Regions from separate parts of the Paenibacillus sp. HJGM_3 genome, predicted to be linked through region 3. Evidence: riboswitches for the same ligand, from Rfam matches in the RefSeq annotation. Region 3 holds a riboswitch; each other region holds the start of a gene.
The links. A riboswitch is a leader RNA that binds a small molecule or an ion and turns the genes downstream of it on or off. The one in region 3 is predicted to bind cyclic di-AMP.

Region 1: linked by a shared signal. The riboswitch ahead of kdpF (K(+)-transporting ATPase subunit F) and the one ahead of ACI5FR_RS03260 (CAP domain-containing protein) in region 3 are both predicted to bind cyclic di-AMP.
Region 2: linked by a shared signal. The riboswitch ahead of ACI5FR_RS28790 (resuscitation-promoting factor) and the one ahead of ACI5FR_RS03260 (CAP domain-containing protein) in region 3 are both predicted to bind cyclic di-AMP.

What each region holds. Positions count from the first base shown of each region.
Region 1 covers NZ_JBJGED010000003.1:26,824-32,314, reverse strand. Annotated here, with positions in the region: gene kdpC (potassium-transporting ATPase subunit KdpC) at 1-35, opposite strand, end outside; gene kdpB (potassium-transporting ATPase subunit KdpB) at 51-2,081, opposite strand; gene kdpA (potassium-transporting ATPase subunit KdpA) at 2,103-3,782, opposite strand; gene kdpF (K(+)-transporting ATPase subunit F) at 3,816-3,893, opposite strand; cyclic di-AMP (ydaO/yuaA leader) riboswitch at 4,156-4,351, opposite strand; gene ACI5FR_RS04300 (M23 family metallopeptidase) at 5,176-5,491, opposite strand, start outside.
Region 2 covers NZ_JBJGED010000035.1:12,315-17,805, reverse strand. Annotated here, with positions in the region: gene yabG (sporulation peptidase YabG) at 1-287, opposite strand, end outside; gene rsmA (16S rRNA (adenine(1518)-N(6)/adenine(1519)-N(6))-dimethyltransferase RsmA) at 885-1,757, opposite strand; gene rnmV (ribonuclease M5) at 1,765-2,337, opposite strand; gene ACI5FR_RS28790 (resuscitation-promoting factor) at 2,461-3,591, opposite strand; cyclic di-AMP (ydaO/yuaA leader) riboswitch at 3,872-4,033, opposite strand; gene ACI5FR_RS28785 (ABC transporter ATP-binding protein) at 4,309-5,055, shown strand; gene ACI5FR_RS28780 (ABC transporter permease) at 5,052-5,491, shown strand, end outside.
Region 3 covers NZ_JBJGED010000002.1:212,537-218,027, forward strand. Annotated here, with positions in the region: gene ACI5FR_RS03245 (DegT/DnrJ/EryC1/StrS family aminotransferase) at 1-853, opposite strand, end outside; gene ACI5FR_RS03250 (alpha/beta-type small acid-soluble spore protein) at 1,047-1,331, opposite strand; gene ACI5FR_RS03255 (CBS domain-containing protein) at 1,502-1,921, shown strand; gene ACI5FR_RS03260 (CAP domain-containing protein) at 2,009-2,806, opposite strand; cyclic di-AMP (ydaO/yuaA leader) riboswitch at 2,811-2,944, opposite strand; gene ACI5FR_RS03265 (sugar phosphate isomerase/epimerase family protein) at 3,035-3,910, opposite strand; gene ACI5FR_RS03270 (YhgE/Pip family protein) at 4,083-5,491, opposite strand, start outside.

The sequences.
Region 1 (5,491 bases), on a different contig from region 3:
CCGGTCTCTTGCTCTTGCTTTATCCTTTTATTCATTTGCGCTCTCTCCTTCTAGATCCACAAATGCACGATCAGGTCGATCACCTTGATCCCGACGAACGGGGCGATCAGGCCGCCGAAGCCGTACAAGGCCATATTCCGCTGCAGCAGCTTGGCCGCGCTCATCGGCTTGTACGCCACCCCGCGCATCGCGAGCGGGATGAGCAGCGGAATGATAATGGCGTTGAAGATTAATGCCGATAAGATAGCCGACAGCGGAGAGCCGAGCCTCATCACGTTCAGCGCCTCCATCTCCGGGATGGCGATCGTGAACATCGCCGGGATGATGGCGAAGTACTTCGCCACGTCATTCGCGATACTGAACGTAGTCAGCGCGCCGCGCGTCATGAGCAACTGCTTGCCGATGCCAACGACCTCGATAATCTTGGACGGATCCGAGTCCAGGTCGACCATGTTCGCCGCCTCCTTGGCCGCGGTCGTCCCGCTGTTCATCGCGAGCCCGACGTCCGCCTGCGCCAGCGCCGGCGCATCGTTCGTTCCATCGCCGGTCATGGCGACGAGCTTGCCTTCGGCCTGCTCGCGGCGGATGACGGCGATCTTGTCCTCCGGCTTGCTCTCCGCGATGAAGTCGTCGACGCCGGCTTCACGGGCGATCGTCGCCGCCGTCAGCGGGTTGTCGCCGGTACACATGATCGTCTTGATCCCCATCTCGCGCAGCTGGTCGAACCGCTCCTTCATCCCAGGCTTCACGGTGTCCTTCAGGTAGATGAGCCCATAGATCGTGCGATCTACCGCGACCGCGAGCGGGGTGCCTCCCTCCTGCGCGATCGCGTTGCCCTTCTGCTGCAGATCCGCGGGTACGGTCCCGCCCTGCTCCTCGACCCAGCGGCGCACCGCGTCAACGGCGCCCTTGCGTACCTTGCGGCCGTCCTTCAGGTCGATGCCGCTCATCCGCGTCTCCGCCTTGAACTCGATGAAGTCTCCGCCGACCGCGACCGCTTCGGAATACGTCATTCCTTCCTTCTTCATCAGCTCCAGGACGGAACGGCCTTCCGGCGTCTCATCCTTCACCGAGCTGATCGCTGCCCATTCCGCCACGGCGCTCACCGACTCCGAGCCGACCGGGATGAACTTGCTCGCCATCCGGTTCCCGAACGTGATCGTCCCGGTCTTATCGAGGATCATCGTGTTGATGTCGCCCGACGCCTCCACCGCCTTGCCCGACATGGCGAGTACGTTGAACTGGGTGACGCGGTCCATGCCCGCGATCCCGATCGCCGACAGCAGCCCGCCGATCGTAGTCGGGATGAGGCAGACGAGCAGTGCGATCAGCACGGGGATCGTCAGCTCGACATCCACGAACTTCGCGATCGGCGCCAGGGTGGCGACGACGATCAGGAAGATGAGCGTCAGCGAGGTGAGCAGCGTGTTCAGCGCGATCTCGTTCGGCGTTTTCTGCCGCTTCGCGCCTTCGACGAGCGAGATCATCCGGTCGATGAACGACTCCCCGGGATCGCTCGTAATCCGGATCGTTAGTTGGTCGCTGACGAGGCGGGTGCCCCCGGTGACGGAGCTGAAGTCGCCGCCCGCTTCCTTGATGACCGGGGCGGATTCCCCGGTAATGGCCGATTCGTCCACGGAGCCGAGCCCCTCGATGACTTCGCCGTCGCCCGGGATCATCTCGCCTTGCGAGACGACGACGATGTCCCCTTTACGCAAGTCGGTGGACGGCACCTGCTTGATGACGCCGTTCACCCGCTTGTTCGCGGTGATTTCTTTCTTCGTCTTCTTGAGCGAGCTGGCCTGTGCCTTCCCTCGCCCTTCGGCTAGAGCCTCGGCGAAATTGGCGAACAAGATCGTGAAAAGCAGAATGAGGAAGACAGTGCAATTGAACCCGATATCCTCCTCGGTTCCGAAATACCCAGGGAGCAGCGTCATTAGCAGCACGACGAACGTGCCGACTTCTACGACGAACATGACCGGATTTTTCATCATGGAGACCGGGTTCAGCTTGACAAAGCTGTCTACCGCAGCTTGCTTGACGATATCGCCGGTCAATAACCCTTTTCGTTTTGAACTCATGGTTGATCCCCACCTCTTCTATTAGCGAATCGTCAAATGTTCCGCGATCGGTCCCAGCACGAGTACCGGCAGGAAGGTCAGTGCCCCGATAATGAGGACCGTCCCGACCAGAATACCCACGAACAACCCGTTGTCCGTCCGGAACGTCCCGATCGTCTCCGGCACCCATTGCTTGCGTACGAGAGAGCCGGCCACCGCCAGCATCGCGATCATGGAGATGTAACGGCCTAGCAGCATGACGAGCCCGGTAGAGATATTCCAGAATGGCGTATTGTCGCCCAGGCCCTCGAAGCCCGACCCGTTGTTGGCCGCAGACGACGTATATTCATACAGCACCTGTGAGATGCCGTGGAACGATGGATTCGTGATGGCGACTTTCCCTAGCTCCGTCAGAAGCGCAATCGCCGTTGGCCCCAAAATGATAAGCGGATGCACCAGAATCGCGATCGCAATCAGCTTCATCTCCCGAGGCTCGATCTTGCGCCCGAGGAATTCCGGCGTACGTCCGACCATCAGGCCGGCTAGGAACACCGCCAGCATGGCGTACATCAGCATGTTGACGAGCCCGACCCCTTTGCCGCCGAACACGTTGTTCAGCATCATGAGAGACAGCGGCGTAATCTGGCCGAGCGGGGTCAGCGTATCGTGCATGTTGTTGACCGAGCCGGTCGTCGCCGCCGTCGTTACGGTGGTGAACAAGGACGACTGCGCGATACCGAAGCGGACTTCCTTGCCCTCCATACTGCCCTGGGAGGCGTCGATGCCGAGCCGGTTCATGACGGGGTTGCCGTTCGACTCGGACGCATAGTTCAGGGCGAGGAAGGCGACGAATAAGAGCATCATGCTGGAGAAAATAACCCAGCCTTGCTTGCGGCTCTTGGCGAACAAGCCATACGTGTAAGGCAGCGCCGCACCTATTACCCACATAGACAGAATTTCGATGACGTTCGTGAGCCCGTTCGGGTTCTCGAACGGGTGGGCCGAGTTGACGCCCATGAACCCGCCGCCGTTCGTTCCCAAGTGCTTGATCGATACCAGCGAAGCCACCGGTCCGATCGCGATCTGCTGCTCCTGCCCCTCCAGTCCGGTGACCGTCTGCGTCGGCTTGAGCGTCTGCGGGACGTGCAAGGCGACCAGCAGCAGCGTCACGACCAAGGCGATCGGGAAGAACACCCGCGTATGCGCCCTGACGAAATCCTCGAAGAAGTTGCCGATCTGATGCCCCTTGCTCGTAATCCCGCGGATGAACGCGATCGCGACGCACAGGCCGGTGGCGGCCGAGGTGAACATCATCATCATGATGACGATCATCTGGGAGAAGTAGCTTAGGCCTGTCTCCCCGCTGTAATGCTGCAGGTTCGTATTGGTTATGAAGCTGATGACCGTGTTGAAGCTCAGCGTCGCTTCCATATTACCGATATCGTTCGGATTGAGCGGCAGAAACTTCTGCAGCCTCAGGATGAGGTAACAGAAAGCGACTAGCGCGATATTGGTGACGATGAAGCTGAGGGCGTACGTTTTCCAAGTCATACCCTTGCGGTCCTTCACCCCGATCAGGGCGAATAAGGGCCGCTCGACGAAGCCGAACCAGCGGTCCGTCGCGTTCGCTTCATTGCGAAATACGTTGTATAAGTAAGTGCCCATTGGCTTGACGAGCAGCAAGAGCACTACTATGACGATAGTAATCTGCAAGACGCCCATAGTTGACAGTGTCCTCCCTTGACGGAATCCCGGCTAAAATTTTTCCGGATGGATCAGCGCATATACCAGGTACAAAAAAAGGAGCGCGGTGCAAACGAGCACTACAATCATGGCTGTTCGGCCCCTTCCTCGATCACCCGGCCGCACCAGTACAGGAACCCGGTGAAGACGAAATAAGTCGCCGCCAAGAGCAGCAGCATATACAGATCGGTCATCGCGATCGCCTCCGATTTTCATCACGTGCTTTCACAGTTTTCAATAGCGTTCCAAAAAAATGCAAAAAAAACCACAGAGGCATTAAGCCCTGTGGTCTGACGTCAGATCACACGCTTCATCATCCTCTCTCCAAAGGCATGCCGCAGGTGTGGATACCGGCTCTGCCATCCTACGCTTACGAGGTTAGCTGACGGATTCGGGCGGTGAGAGTCGCCCTACCCGGTACGTGCGATGTACCGGGATTCACCCCATGCCTCCTGCGTTTGACGGCTCTCACACCGTCGCCCGCGGGACGCGTTTGGTTCCCCCGCTTTCCCAGGCCTCAGGCCCAGGAAACTCAGCGATTCGTTCCGAACGGTCGGTTCGGATTAATCTGAGTCGTATCTTACGCTTGCCGGGTCGTTCTGTAAATGGAGGACGGCTTTCATTTTGGAGAGGGAACGGTAGGGGCGAGGGGCTAATCGAATAGGGGCTCCGATTTTCTCTATGATGCTCTGTATTTCGTGTATTTTCGCTTGATTGGCGAAACGCCTGCAAATGAGATAGCACGCATGTGGAGAATGGAAGAGATGCGCGGTTGTATCCGTTTTATTGAGAGGAACCGGGGGATATGGGCTGTTTTTCCCGAAATTGAGGATTGGGCCGGCATAGGCGGGTGAGAGGTTTCTTAGTTTTGCGGGGTGCGGGATGCGGGGTGCGGGCCCGGAGGGTGTAGACTCGATTAACGGAAAAATTTGCTGCTAACCTGATTTTCGAGGTGATTCCAACCCAAATAACGGAAAATTTTGCCGCTAATCCATTTTTTCGATTGCAAAACAACCCCATTCACATCGTTAGCAGCAAAAATGTTCATTATTTTTATGAGATCGATGAAAATCGAGCAATAGCGGAAAATTTTTCCGTTATCTATGAAAAGCCGATTTACTGAGCCGAGACCTAACTGTTCCATCACCTCATCCGATCATCCGCCAGCCCTCGTTACTTAATTACTTGTCATTCCCGGAACATATATCCCATGACCCCCGATCCGATGTCAGATTCCCAAGAACGTGTGATTTGTTCTCCCTCCGTCACCTTACTGTAATCCGTGCACCCAGCCTATGGGAACTTATACCGGACCAGTTTCCGCTTCCTGGCGCCAAAAAAACCGGCCTATGGCCGGTTTTTGCTTAGCTCTTTACTTGGAACTCTGCCAGCGGAACGGGTTCGTGCCGAAGAAAATGTCCGGGTTCGCCTGCACATTGTGCATCCAGAACGTGAAATGAAGATGGGGGCCGGTTGAAAATCCAGTCGTGCCTACGAGGCCGATGATGTCGCCTTTCTTGACCTTGTCGCCGGTCTTCACGTTCAACTGCAACATATGCGCATATTGGGAGAAGAGGCCCATGCCGTGGTCGATATAGATGGCGTTGCCGGTCAAGTACAGCGTCTCCGCCAGGACGACGATGCCGTCGTTGGTCGCCTTGATCGGCGTCCCTTGCTTGGCGGCCAAG
Region 2 (5,491 bases), on a different contig from region 3:
TGCCCCGTCCCTGGCTGCTGGTTGCCGGACCAACTCGCTTGATTCCGTTCCCGCTGCCACACCCGGAAGCGGGCCAGCTCGCGCAGCGATTCGTTGACCTTCCGTTGCGTCTGCGCCTGCTGGGCGGGTCTCGCTTCTCTCATTGGCATGAGGTCCTGGATCGGGGAGTCGGCCACCAGCCGATAGTCTACACCCGACAGAACGGCCCTCCGGCTTTCCATGCTGTGGATTTTGAAGATGACATCGCCGCCATACGATTTCCGCACCACCAAATCTCCTTGCTTCATTCCGAATCGCCTCCTCGACTATCCTATGGTGGGAATAGGCAAATGGTGCGGTGTTGGGTGGGAGGAGGCGCATGTAAGGCAGGCAGAGACGTATTGGGCAATGGCAGACTGTTCGCTCCCGCGGTCAACCTGGCTTCTGGCTCGGTTATAGACGTGTTGCTTGGATCGCACAGGCCTTCGGCATGGTGGCAACACGTCTATAAAGGTCGCTCTCCAGCTCAGCTTGACCGCGTCCGCTCAGGTTTGCCCCTGCCCGTAGCGGGCGCCTCTCCCACTTAGGTGGGAAGGGCAGTAAGGGCGGGTGCGCTATCGTTGCACTTAGCGCCTGGTTTGGGGCATCGCCGGCAGCCTGACCGCCCACAGTTAGGAGGCTTGTGGCATTGAAGGATGCTTCTGCTCTCTCCATGGTCATTTCTACTCTACACATCTCCGGATCCCATCTTTCTCCGCTTTTCAACGCTCCTGGTTCCGACTCCTATATGCCGACGGCCAGCTGCGCCCCCGCCCCGCGCAGCAAAAAGCCCGGCCTAGCTTGACTCCGCAGAGGCGGAGCAAGCTGGGCCGGACTTTTAGGAGCCCGAGCCGCGAGAGGCGGCGTCAGCGCGCGGAGGCGATCGCCCGGCTCAGGCGGGCGAATTCGTCCAGGCTGAGCGTCTCCGCCCGACGCGCGGGATCGATGCCGCAGGAGGCCAGGACGGCCTCCAGGCGGGTGCGGTCGTCGCCACGGAAGAACGCGGCCCGCAGGTTGTTTGCGATCGTCTTCCGCCGCTGGACGAAGCAGGCTTGGACGACTTCGAAGAAGAACGCTTCGTCGTCGGTCTCGACCGCGGGCTTGTCCCGCAGCCTCAAGCGAATGACGGCCGAATCCACATTCGGCTGAGGCACGAACACGGTCGGCGGCACGATCTTGACGATCTCCGGCACGCAATAATACTGCACGGCGATGCTAAGGCTGCCGTAGGCCTTGGTACCGGGAGGGGCCGACATGCGCTCGGCCACTTCCCGCTGGATCATGACGACGATGTTCTCGAGCGGCAGCTTCTCCTCGAGCAGCTTCATGATGATCGCCGTCGTGACGTAATAAGGCAAGTTTGCCACGACGCTGACGCCGGAGCAGTCGCGGAAGCGGGTGTCCCACAGCTCCGCCAGCGACAGCTTCAGCACATCCCCGTGCACGATGTGCGCGTTCGGGTATGGTTCCATGGTCTCCGCCAGCACCGGCAGCAGCCGCTGATCGATCTCGACGGCGACGACGGTCTTCGCCGCTTCTGCCAGCTGCTGGGTCAGCGCGCCGATGCCCGGCCCGATCTCCAGCGCGCCCTTCGTAGCGTTCAGCTCGGCGGCATCGACAATATGGTGCAAAATGTTCAGATCGGTCAGAAAATTTTGCCCCAAGCTTTTCTTAAGCACGAGCGAGTGCTTCTTGATTAACTCCTTCGTCCGTCTGGGGGAAGAGACCCGTTCTATCATCCGGCATTCACAATCCTTCGTTAGGGAATCCTTGCTCTACCGCCGCCCGAAATTCGTCTTTCGTAATGCGAAACATCGCGCACCGCTTCAGAAACTGTTTGCCGTTGCAGCACCCGATGCCGAGCCGCTCTCCGACCAGGAGCCGCCGGCGGGCGGCGTCCGGGTGCACGAGCAGGCCGGCCTCCATTAGGTCGGTCTGCGTGACAGGCTCTCCAGCCGAGGCTCCCGCCGCCAACTCGCCTCCCTCATAGTCGGTCCTCACCTGCTCCAGCGCCTGGCGGATCGCTTCATCCGAGGCGTTCTCCACCCCGATATCGCCCTTCTTGGTCGCCTGCTGCTGAGTGAGGAAGGCATGCTTGCACCCGGGAACGCGGGCGGCGATGATCCGGCGAATGCGTTCCCCGGCATGATCCGGATCGGTGAACACAATCACGCCTCGCCGTTCCTGAGCGAGTGCGATTCGACGGAGGACGGCATCATCGATGGCCGACCCGCCGGTCTCGATCGTCTCGGCCTGCACCGCGCGCTGGATGGCGATCGTATCGTCGCGCCCTTCCACTACAATGACTTCTCGAATCACAAGTGCGAACATCCTTTCCAATAAGCAACAAAAAGAAGAGGGGCGGTTCTCCTCTTCTTCCTGCTCCAATTATTTACACTATACCCGAAAAAGGGCCGTTTCATCAAACCTCAAAAAGGGGAATTAATTCGTAGCCGGCTTATCTTTGCCGATAACATAGACCTTGTATCCCCGCTTCACGCCGAACCGTTTGGCGTAATCGAGGCTGTCGAAGTAGACGTCGATCGTATTGCCTTTAATCGCGCTTCCGGTATCTTCGGCTCGGCGCAGTCCGATGCCTTCGATATACACCCACCAGCCGATCGGAATGACCTTGGGGTCAACGGCAATCGTGCGTCCTTCCGTCACTCGCGTCCCGGAGAACGTCATGCCGTATTGGGGATGCTCACTGGACTTGCCCACATCGACGGTGTACGCCGTAAGGGTCACGTTGTTCAGAATCTGCTTATACGCAAACGTCACCCCATTCTTCGATACTTCATCGATATTGGGCGAAGCGGCGGATAAGACTACCACGGGGTTTTTGGTGCCGAGCGCGACGACTTTGTTGACGCTTTCCTCGGCGACTTTCATATCCACAACGTTCTCGGCGACGAGCACGCCGTCTTCGAATGTCTTCTCTATCTTTTTGGCCAATACGCCTTCTTTGCCCTCGGACACCGTCTGCTCTTTGCCTTTGAGCAGGTTCGGGTCGTTTTGTTTGACCGTCTCGAACGGAATCGCTTCCGTCTGATCCTCAACAATCTTGCTGACTCTGACGACTTGCACCGTATCGTTGCCGGCGAGCGGCGATTCCAGAGCGGGAGTGACCTTATCCAGCTCTCCGAGCGATACGTTCAAGTCCTCCAGAGCGGCAGCAACCGTTCTTCCTGTCGTGTATCGGGTTTCCGTGTTGCCATCGGCCGTCAATTGAATCGGATAGGCATGATCGATCACGACAGTGTCCCCGTGCTTCAACTTCGCCTCGAGAGGCAAGGACAATCGATCATGAGCCCCAACCGGGATGGCCAGTTCATCCAGTAGGCGTTGCAGGACCCATTGCTTGGTGCTCACAACGGTTTCTTGTCCATTCACAACTACGGATACGCTCTTGGTAGCCGTACCGTACATCAACACCATGAACATGAAAGTCATAGCGATCGAAAACAAAGCGACGCCTGAAATCAAACGCAAGTTTTCTCGCTTCCATCGCAATGCGAAGGTCATGCTGGATGATCGCTTTACATGGGGTTCTCCTAGTTGAATACCTCCCACTTCTTCGGTCCTCCTTAAGCCCCGCCGTCGAGTGTTAGCTAGATCGGAATTGACGCGACTCTAGAATATGGTAGTGCCGTCTCTCCTTCACTTGTGTGATTTTGGGCCAAACCGCCCCCTCCCATGTGTATGAGAGGTAGTGACCCGTTATCCCTGGGTGAAGGAAAAAATTTCCTTTGGCGCTTTAACGCTGTACCGGGCAATCAAAACAAAAAAGCCGTAGAAGAGGAACTCTTCTCGGCTCTGCGTACTATGCTGACAAGCATAGCTGCCCGACAAAGTGCCCTCTCTCTTCACGCTTACGAGGTTAGCTGACGGATTCGGACGCGAGAGTCGCCCTATTCGCTGCACCAGGCTTCCGCGCCCAGGCCGCAAAATTCACCCCAATAACCCTTGATGGTTCCCCCGTTTTTCATTTCTGAAAACTCAGCGATTGGAAATTGATAGCAATATGAAGTTAAGTTATTATGAAGGTTAGTTTACGATGTTCCTCCAAAGCTGTAAAGCGAGGTCACCAGGTAAAATTAAACAAATCCCTGAATTTTGTGTGATTAATCACACTTTCTGAATGAAAATGCTCTCTCTCGCTCCTGCATGCTCCTGTTTTCTAAAATATTAGGTCATTACTGTAGAAAAATAGGTAAAAATGTACTTGAAATTCCCGAAAATGATAGGATAAAAGCATCAGAACTCATTTCGTCACCGGAGGCGTGTTTAATGGCAGCGATCTTGCAAGTGGAAAATCTGTATGGGGGCTACTTTCTGGGGAAGCCGATCTTGCACGACTTATCGTTCAGCGTGAACCCGGGAGAGATGATCGGGCTGATCGGCTTGAACGGAGCCGGGAAAAGCACCACGATCAAGCACCTGCTGGGGCTGCTCCAACCGCAGCGGGGAGAGATCCGCATCAGCGGCCGCCGGTCGAGCCGGGAGGAGCCGGCCTACCGTTCGCAGCTGGCGTACGTGCCGGAGGCACCGGAGCTGTACGCGGAGCTCACGATCCGGGAGCATTTGCGGCTGAGCGCGATGGTGTACGGGCTCGAGGAGGCCGAATTCGAGCGCCGGATGCAGAGATTGAGCGAGCAATTCCAGATGAGGGACAAGCTGAACAGTTTCCCGCAGCAATTGTCGAAAGGCATGAAGCAGAAGGTCATGATCATGTGCGCGTTTCTTGTCGAACCGCCTCTCTACATTATAGACGAGCCGTTCCTCGGCCTGGATCCCCTCAGCATGCGCTCGCTTCTGGAGCTGATGGTGGACCGCAAGCAAGAAGGGGCCAGCCTCCTGATCAGTTCGCACATCTTGTCGACGATTGAAAAATATTGCGACCGCTACATCGTGCTGCATCAAGGCCGTTCCATCGCCTCCGGGACGCTGTCCGAGCTGAAAAAGCAAGCGGGAGTCGGATCGGCCGACACGCTGGAGGATACTTTCTTCGCCTTGATTGGGGAGGGCGGGCAATGAACGTGCCTCACGAGCTATGGCGCGAACGGTATAAACGGCATCTCGCGTTAGTCTCCCGCTATACACGCGATATGGGCCGAAGCGGCTTTTTCATGTTCCTGCTTATGGTGCTGATCGGTCTCGGCTACTTCTACCAATACTCGTTGCCTCATTTGTCCGCTGATTTCCCCTATTCGATAGTCCTGATCGTGCTCCTGCTGCCGCTTACGGCCATCAGCCCGCTCCGCACCTTGCTGCGGGACGCGGACACCGTGTTCTTGCTGTCTCTCGAATCCGCCATGGCCTCCTACTTCCGGGCGGCCTTCCGGTACAGCCTGATCGGACAAGCTCTCCTCACAATCGCGGTTGTCCTCGCGGCCAGCCCGTTGTATGTACACGGATTCGGGGATCAGGCGGATCCGGTGTGGGCGCTGCTGCTGCTTGCGCTCGCTCTGAA
Region 3 (5,491 bases):
TGGAGCCGAGCAGGCTATCCAATCGGGCCGCATTCTGCTCGCGAAGGGTCATCTGCTCCTCCAGGCGCGTCATCTGGGCGAGAACGATCGCCGCCTGGAACTCGGACAGTCGATAGTTCTGCCCGAGCTTCTCATGCTGATACCATTCGCCGTTCGGGATACGGCCTACGTTGCAGATCGACCACGCATTTTCCCAGAGATGCGCTTGATTCGTCGTGATGATGCCGCCTTCGCCGGCATTCAAGTTTTTGCTCGACTGGAGGCTGAACGTCCCCAGATCGCCGATGGAGCCGACGCCCCGTCCTTCCCACTTGGCGCCGACCGCTTGGGCCGCGTCTTCGATGAGCGCGAGCCCGTGCTTCCGAGCGATCTCGCCGAGCCGCGTCATATTCGCCGGTGCGCCGGCTATATGCACGGCGATGATCGCCTTTGTCTTCGGCGTGATCAGCGCCTCGACCTTCTCCGGATCGATCAGCAGCGTGTCCGGTTCAATGTCCGCGAAGACGGGAATTGCCCCGTAGGCTAGTGCTGCCGTCGCCGTGGCAATGAATGTATACGGCGGAATGATCACTTCATCGCCGGAACGGACGCCGGCCGCTTGCAAAGCTACGGTTATCGCTACCGTTCCGTTTACTACACTTACCGCATAAGCCGAATCCTGCAGCTTGGCGAATTCTCGCTCCATCTTCGGAAGCTTCGCCTCATACCCGGCTTTAGTCCCGCCGGAACCGCCCCACTTGCCGGACTCCAGCACTTCCTTCAGCATTTGCAGCTCCAGCTCGTCATAAATCGGCCATTGGGAAAAGCCCGCCGTACGAACAGGGGCCCCTCCATCGATCGCTAGCTTGCTCATCTAATATCTCCTCCCGACAAGAACATGTCTGTAACTTGGGATGGCACTGCCATTCGTCCCTAAGTGTAGAGGATTTGCCGGGAGCATGTATGTCATTTTGCGAAAGAGACCAGACAAATTGTAACGCGATCGCACAAAAAGGCGCTTCGGTCCCAAACCACCGAAACGCTTGTCTTGCATGGATTAGATGCGCTTATTGACGCGTTCGAGCAAGCTGCTCCTTCGCCATCCGCACCATCTCGCGCACCATGGCGCCGCCGATTTCCCCTCCGATGCGGCCCGCCGCCTCGGACTTCAATTCTCCATTGTTCCCTTCCGTTAACGGCACGCCCAAGGAGCGAGCAACCTCAAACTTCACATCGTCCGGATGGGACGGATCCACTTTGTACCCTTCCTGCCGCATGACTTGCGCTTTGAACAGATCCAGACTTTGTCCGGCTTCCGGTACAACCAGCTTCCGGTTTCTTCTGCGCGCCATAGAGCTATCACCTCGAAGCTAGTGTAACCGCTGAGCCGGCCGGTCATGCATCCAAAGAAAGCCCGGGATTCCAACTTTCATTTCGGTTTCCAAAAAGAAAAGAAGCGATTTTGCTCCAAAAAACGTTATAATGGAATAGGAATGATTTGTGACTCGAGGTGAGAGAGAGAATGAATATTGCTTTTTTTCTAGTCCCGAAGCAAGAGGTTGTTTGCTTGACCTCCACTTCCACACTGCGACAAGCTTTGGAACGAATGGAATATCATCGCTACACGGCCGTGCCGATTCTAAGCGAAGACGGCCAGTATGTAGGGACGCTTACAGAGGGCGATCTGCTCTGGTTCATGAAGAACAACGAAGGTGTTACATTCGATAACGCCAACCGCGTGCCACTGTCCGAGATTCCGATGCGCATCAACAACGTACCTGTACACATTAATGCCAATATGGACGACTTGATCTCCAAAGCGACTACCCAGAACTTCGTACCCGTCGTGGACGACATGGATCGATTCATCGGGATCGTGCGCCGAAGCGACATTATCGAGTATTGTGCCGGGCAAATCTTTAAGGAAAAAGTAGTAGGCTAGCCTAACATGCGTTAGGCTAGTTTCTTTTTTGTACGATAAGCGCGTATGTAAAAGCCGCTGACGATGTCAGCGGCTGCCGGTGTTGCATTAGCCCGTGAATTCTTGTACCCATTCGCCGTTGTAGTACGCAACGCCGATCTTCGTGAAGTTCGGGCTCAGGATGTTTTGGCGGTGACCCGCGCTGTTCATCCAAGCGGTCATTACTTCCTGAGGCGTGCGTTGGCCTTTGGCGATGTTCTCGCCGGCATAACGGAACGGAATGTTGTAGGATTTCATCATATCAAACGGAGAACCGAATGTAGGCGAAGTATGGTCGAAATAATTCCGGTTGTACATATCCTTTGCCTTGTCCATCGCCATATTCGTCAAAGCAGCATCGCTGGTCAGCGCAGACAGACCCGCTTTCGCGCGCTCCTGGTTCACCAGATTGACCACCTGATTCGCAAAAGAGCTCTCAGTGCCGGTAGACGGCTGAGTCGGCTTCGGTGTCGGTGTAGGCGTCGGCTTTGGTGTAAATGGTGTTGGCGCAGGTGTAGGCTTCGTCGTTGGCGCCGGTGTCGGTGTTGCCGGTGTCTCTGACGGTGTTGTAGGTGTAGTTGGTGTTGTTGGCTGCGTTACTTCCGGCAATCCAGGCAGTTGAATATCCGGAATCTGAAGGTTCAGCCCCGGGCACATCTTTTGGATTTGCTCGGCCAGGTTAAAATTACCGTTCAGCAGATCGGCCAAGCTCAACTGCTTAAAGCCATAATAGACTTGAACGTTATTGCCTGTATTTTTCGACAGGTCGCTCAAAGTAGCCGCGGATGCGGAACCTACTCCGGCAGCACCGCCGATAACGCCAACCGCCAATACGCCTGCTAGCAACTGCTTGCTAAACTTCTTCAAAAAACTCCACTCTCCTTATCGGCCTGCGAGGTTAGCTGACGGATTCGGGTAAAGAGTACACCCGGCCGCATCCGACGATGCAGCTTCACCCCAAAATTGGTTCCCCCGTGCTTCTAGCAGCTTCGGCCTAATTTGGTTTGTTTGGTGCCTATTAATTGTAGCACGGTTCAATTCGCGAATTCATGCCACAAAGTCTTCCATCCAAACCGGATCGTGGACGCGTACCGATTACCGGTACGTTTTGATGAAGTCAACCGCCTTGCGAATATCGACTTCCGGCTGGTCGCCGACTTCGCGCTCGATCGTCAAGTAGCCGGTATATCCGATGTCTTGCAGCGCCTTGAAATACGCGGCAAAGTCGACCTTGCCCTCGCCGAGCGGCACTTCCTTGAAGATCTCGCCCGAACGAACCATTTCGGCAATTTTGCCGTGATCCATCGGCTCGTAACCCAAGGCGCCGTAGATTTCGCGCGGATCGACTTCCTTGTAGCGAATGCCGTCCTTCACATGGGTGTGCACGATATAATCCTTGAGCGTATACACGCCGCGGACCGGATCGTCGCCGGTGACCATGACCATGTTGGCCGGGTCAAAGTTGACGGACACGCCGCGGCTGCTGAGCGTATCCAGGAAGCCCTTCAGGTGCTCGGCCGTCTCCGGGCCGGTCTCGATGGCGAAGAAGCCGCCCATGCTGCTCGCATATTGGCTCAGTTCCTCGCACGCCTGCTGCATGGCCGCGAATACCGCGCCGTTCCTGTCCGACGGCACGATCCCGATATGGGTCGTCACGATGTTCGTGCCGAGATCTTGCGCGAGATCGAGAATCCGCTTCGACTTCTCCACCTTGGCCGGGTTGGCAGCCGTATCCTGGAAGCCATGGCCGCCCAAATCGCCGCACAGCGCGGAGATCTCGAGGCCGAGCGAGTCGATATACGCCTTCAGTTCCTTGCGCTGGGTTGCGGACAAATTCGCAGGGTCCATCTCGCCGCTGACCGCATAAATCTGTACGCCCTCCGCCCCGACTTCCTTAGCTTTCTTCAAGCCTTCCCGAACGCCGATTCCAAAGCTGTCTACGATAACGCCGATTTTGTTCGTGAGTGCCATACAAGTTCAACCTCCGCATGAATTGGATTAAGTATCAGACTGCCTTTTGCATACGTAGTGATTGTACTTGCGTTCGGATTGCGCTGTCAACTTCGACCACTCCGGTCTTCCAGCTTTTATATACGCACAACAGCCCTTTCTTCAGAGGAAGAAAGAGCTGCTTGAAGACTTGCTATACGGATAGTGCGGATGATGCCGAGTCGGATGATTGGCCGTGCTTTTTTCGGAATAGTACGATAAAGAATGCTAATGTCAGTAAGCTGAAGCCGATCGTAAAGGCGCCCAGAATCCAGGCGTTGTGCGCAAGGAAGCTGTAATCTCCGCTCGAGATGACCGCCTTGTACCCGGCTACGGTATACGTCATCGGCAGCCAGGAATTGAACCATTGCAGCGGCTCCGGAATAAGCTCGAGGGGGAACGTCCCGGCCGATGTCGTCAGCTGCAGAATAAGAATGATGATAGCCAAGAAGCGGCCGGGATCGCCGAATGCGGTGACGAGCACTTGCACGAGCGACATGAACGTCCAGCTGACGAGCACGCTGAACAGCATGAAGTATGGCACGCTCTGCACATCGATGCCTAGGCCGTACAAGAGCACCAGGTCCACGATGACCGCCTGGATAACCCCGACGGACAGCATAAGGCCCCACTTGCCAATGAACCAGCTGAATCCCGACTTCGGTGTGAGCGACGTCTCCCTCATCGGGAACACGATCGTGAGCAGCATCGAGCCGACGAACAACCCGAGCGAGACGAAGTAAGGGGCGAACCCGGTTCCGTAGTTCGGCACCGACGTCAGCTTATCCTCTTCCACCTGCACAGGACTTGCGATTTTGTCATACGTCGCATCCGACGTCTTGATGTCGGACGTCTGGCCGGACGCGGCCTTCAGCTTGTCGGACAGCTCGCCGGAGCCGCTCGCCACCTGCGACGAGCCCCCCGCCAGCTGGTCCGCGCCGGCCTTCAGCTGCGCCGTACCGTCCGCCAGCTGCGAGACGCCGCCGCTCAACTGGGCGAGCCCGCGCTGCAGGTCGGCTCCGCCCGCTGCGGCCGTGCGTACGCCCTGCAGCAGCGCCTGACTGCCGGCTTCCGCCTCGCCCAGCTTCTGGCCGAAGGCGGTGACGCCTTGCTGCAGCTGCTGGCCGCCCGCGGTCAGCTGCGCGGCGCCCGCCGTCAGCTGCCGGCTGCCGGCCGCCAGCGCATCCGTGCCGGTCGCCACCTGCTGGCTCGTGGCGATCAGCTTCTGCAGCGCCTCATCCTTGGCCAAGTCCGGATGAGCCGCCGCCCACTGCGCGAGGCCGGCCGACAGGCTGCCGGCGCCGGCCTGGAGCTGCGCCGCCGACTGCTCGGCGCCGGCCAAGCTGCTGCGCAGCTGCTCGAGCCCGGCTGCGCTCTGGGCGGCGCCTTGAGCGAGCTGCGCGTTCGCCCCGCTCAGCTGGGTCAGGCCGCCGGACAGCTGTCCGGTCGCCGTCTCCAGCTGATCGAGGCCGCCGTTCAGCCGGGTCGCGCCGGCATTCAACTCCTTCACGCCGCTCTGGAGCGGGATCGTCCCCGCGGCGAGTTGGCCCAAGTTCTGATTCA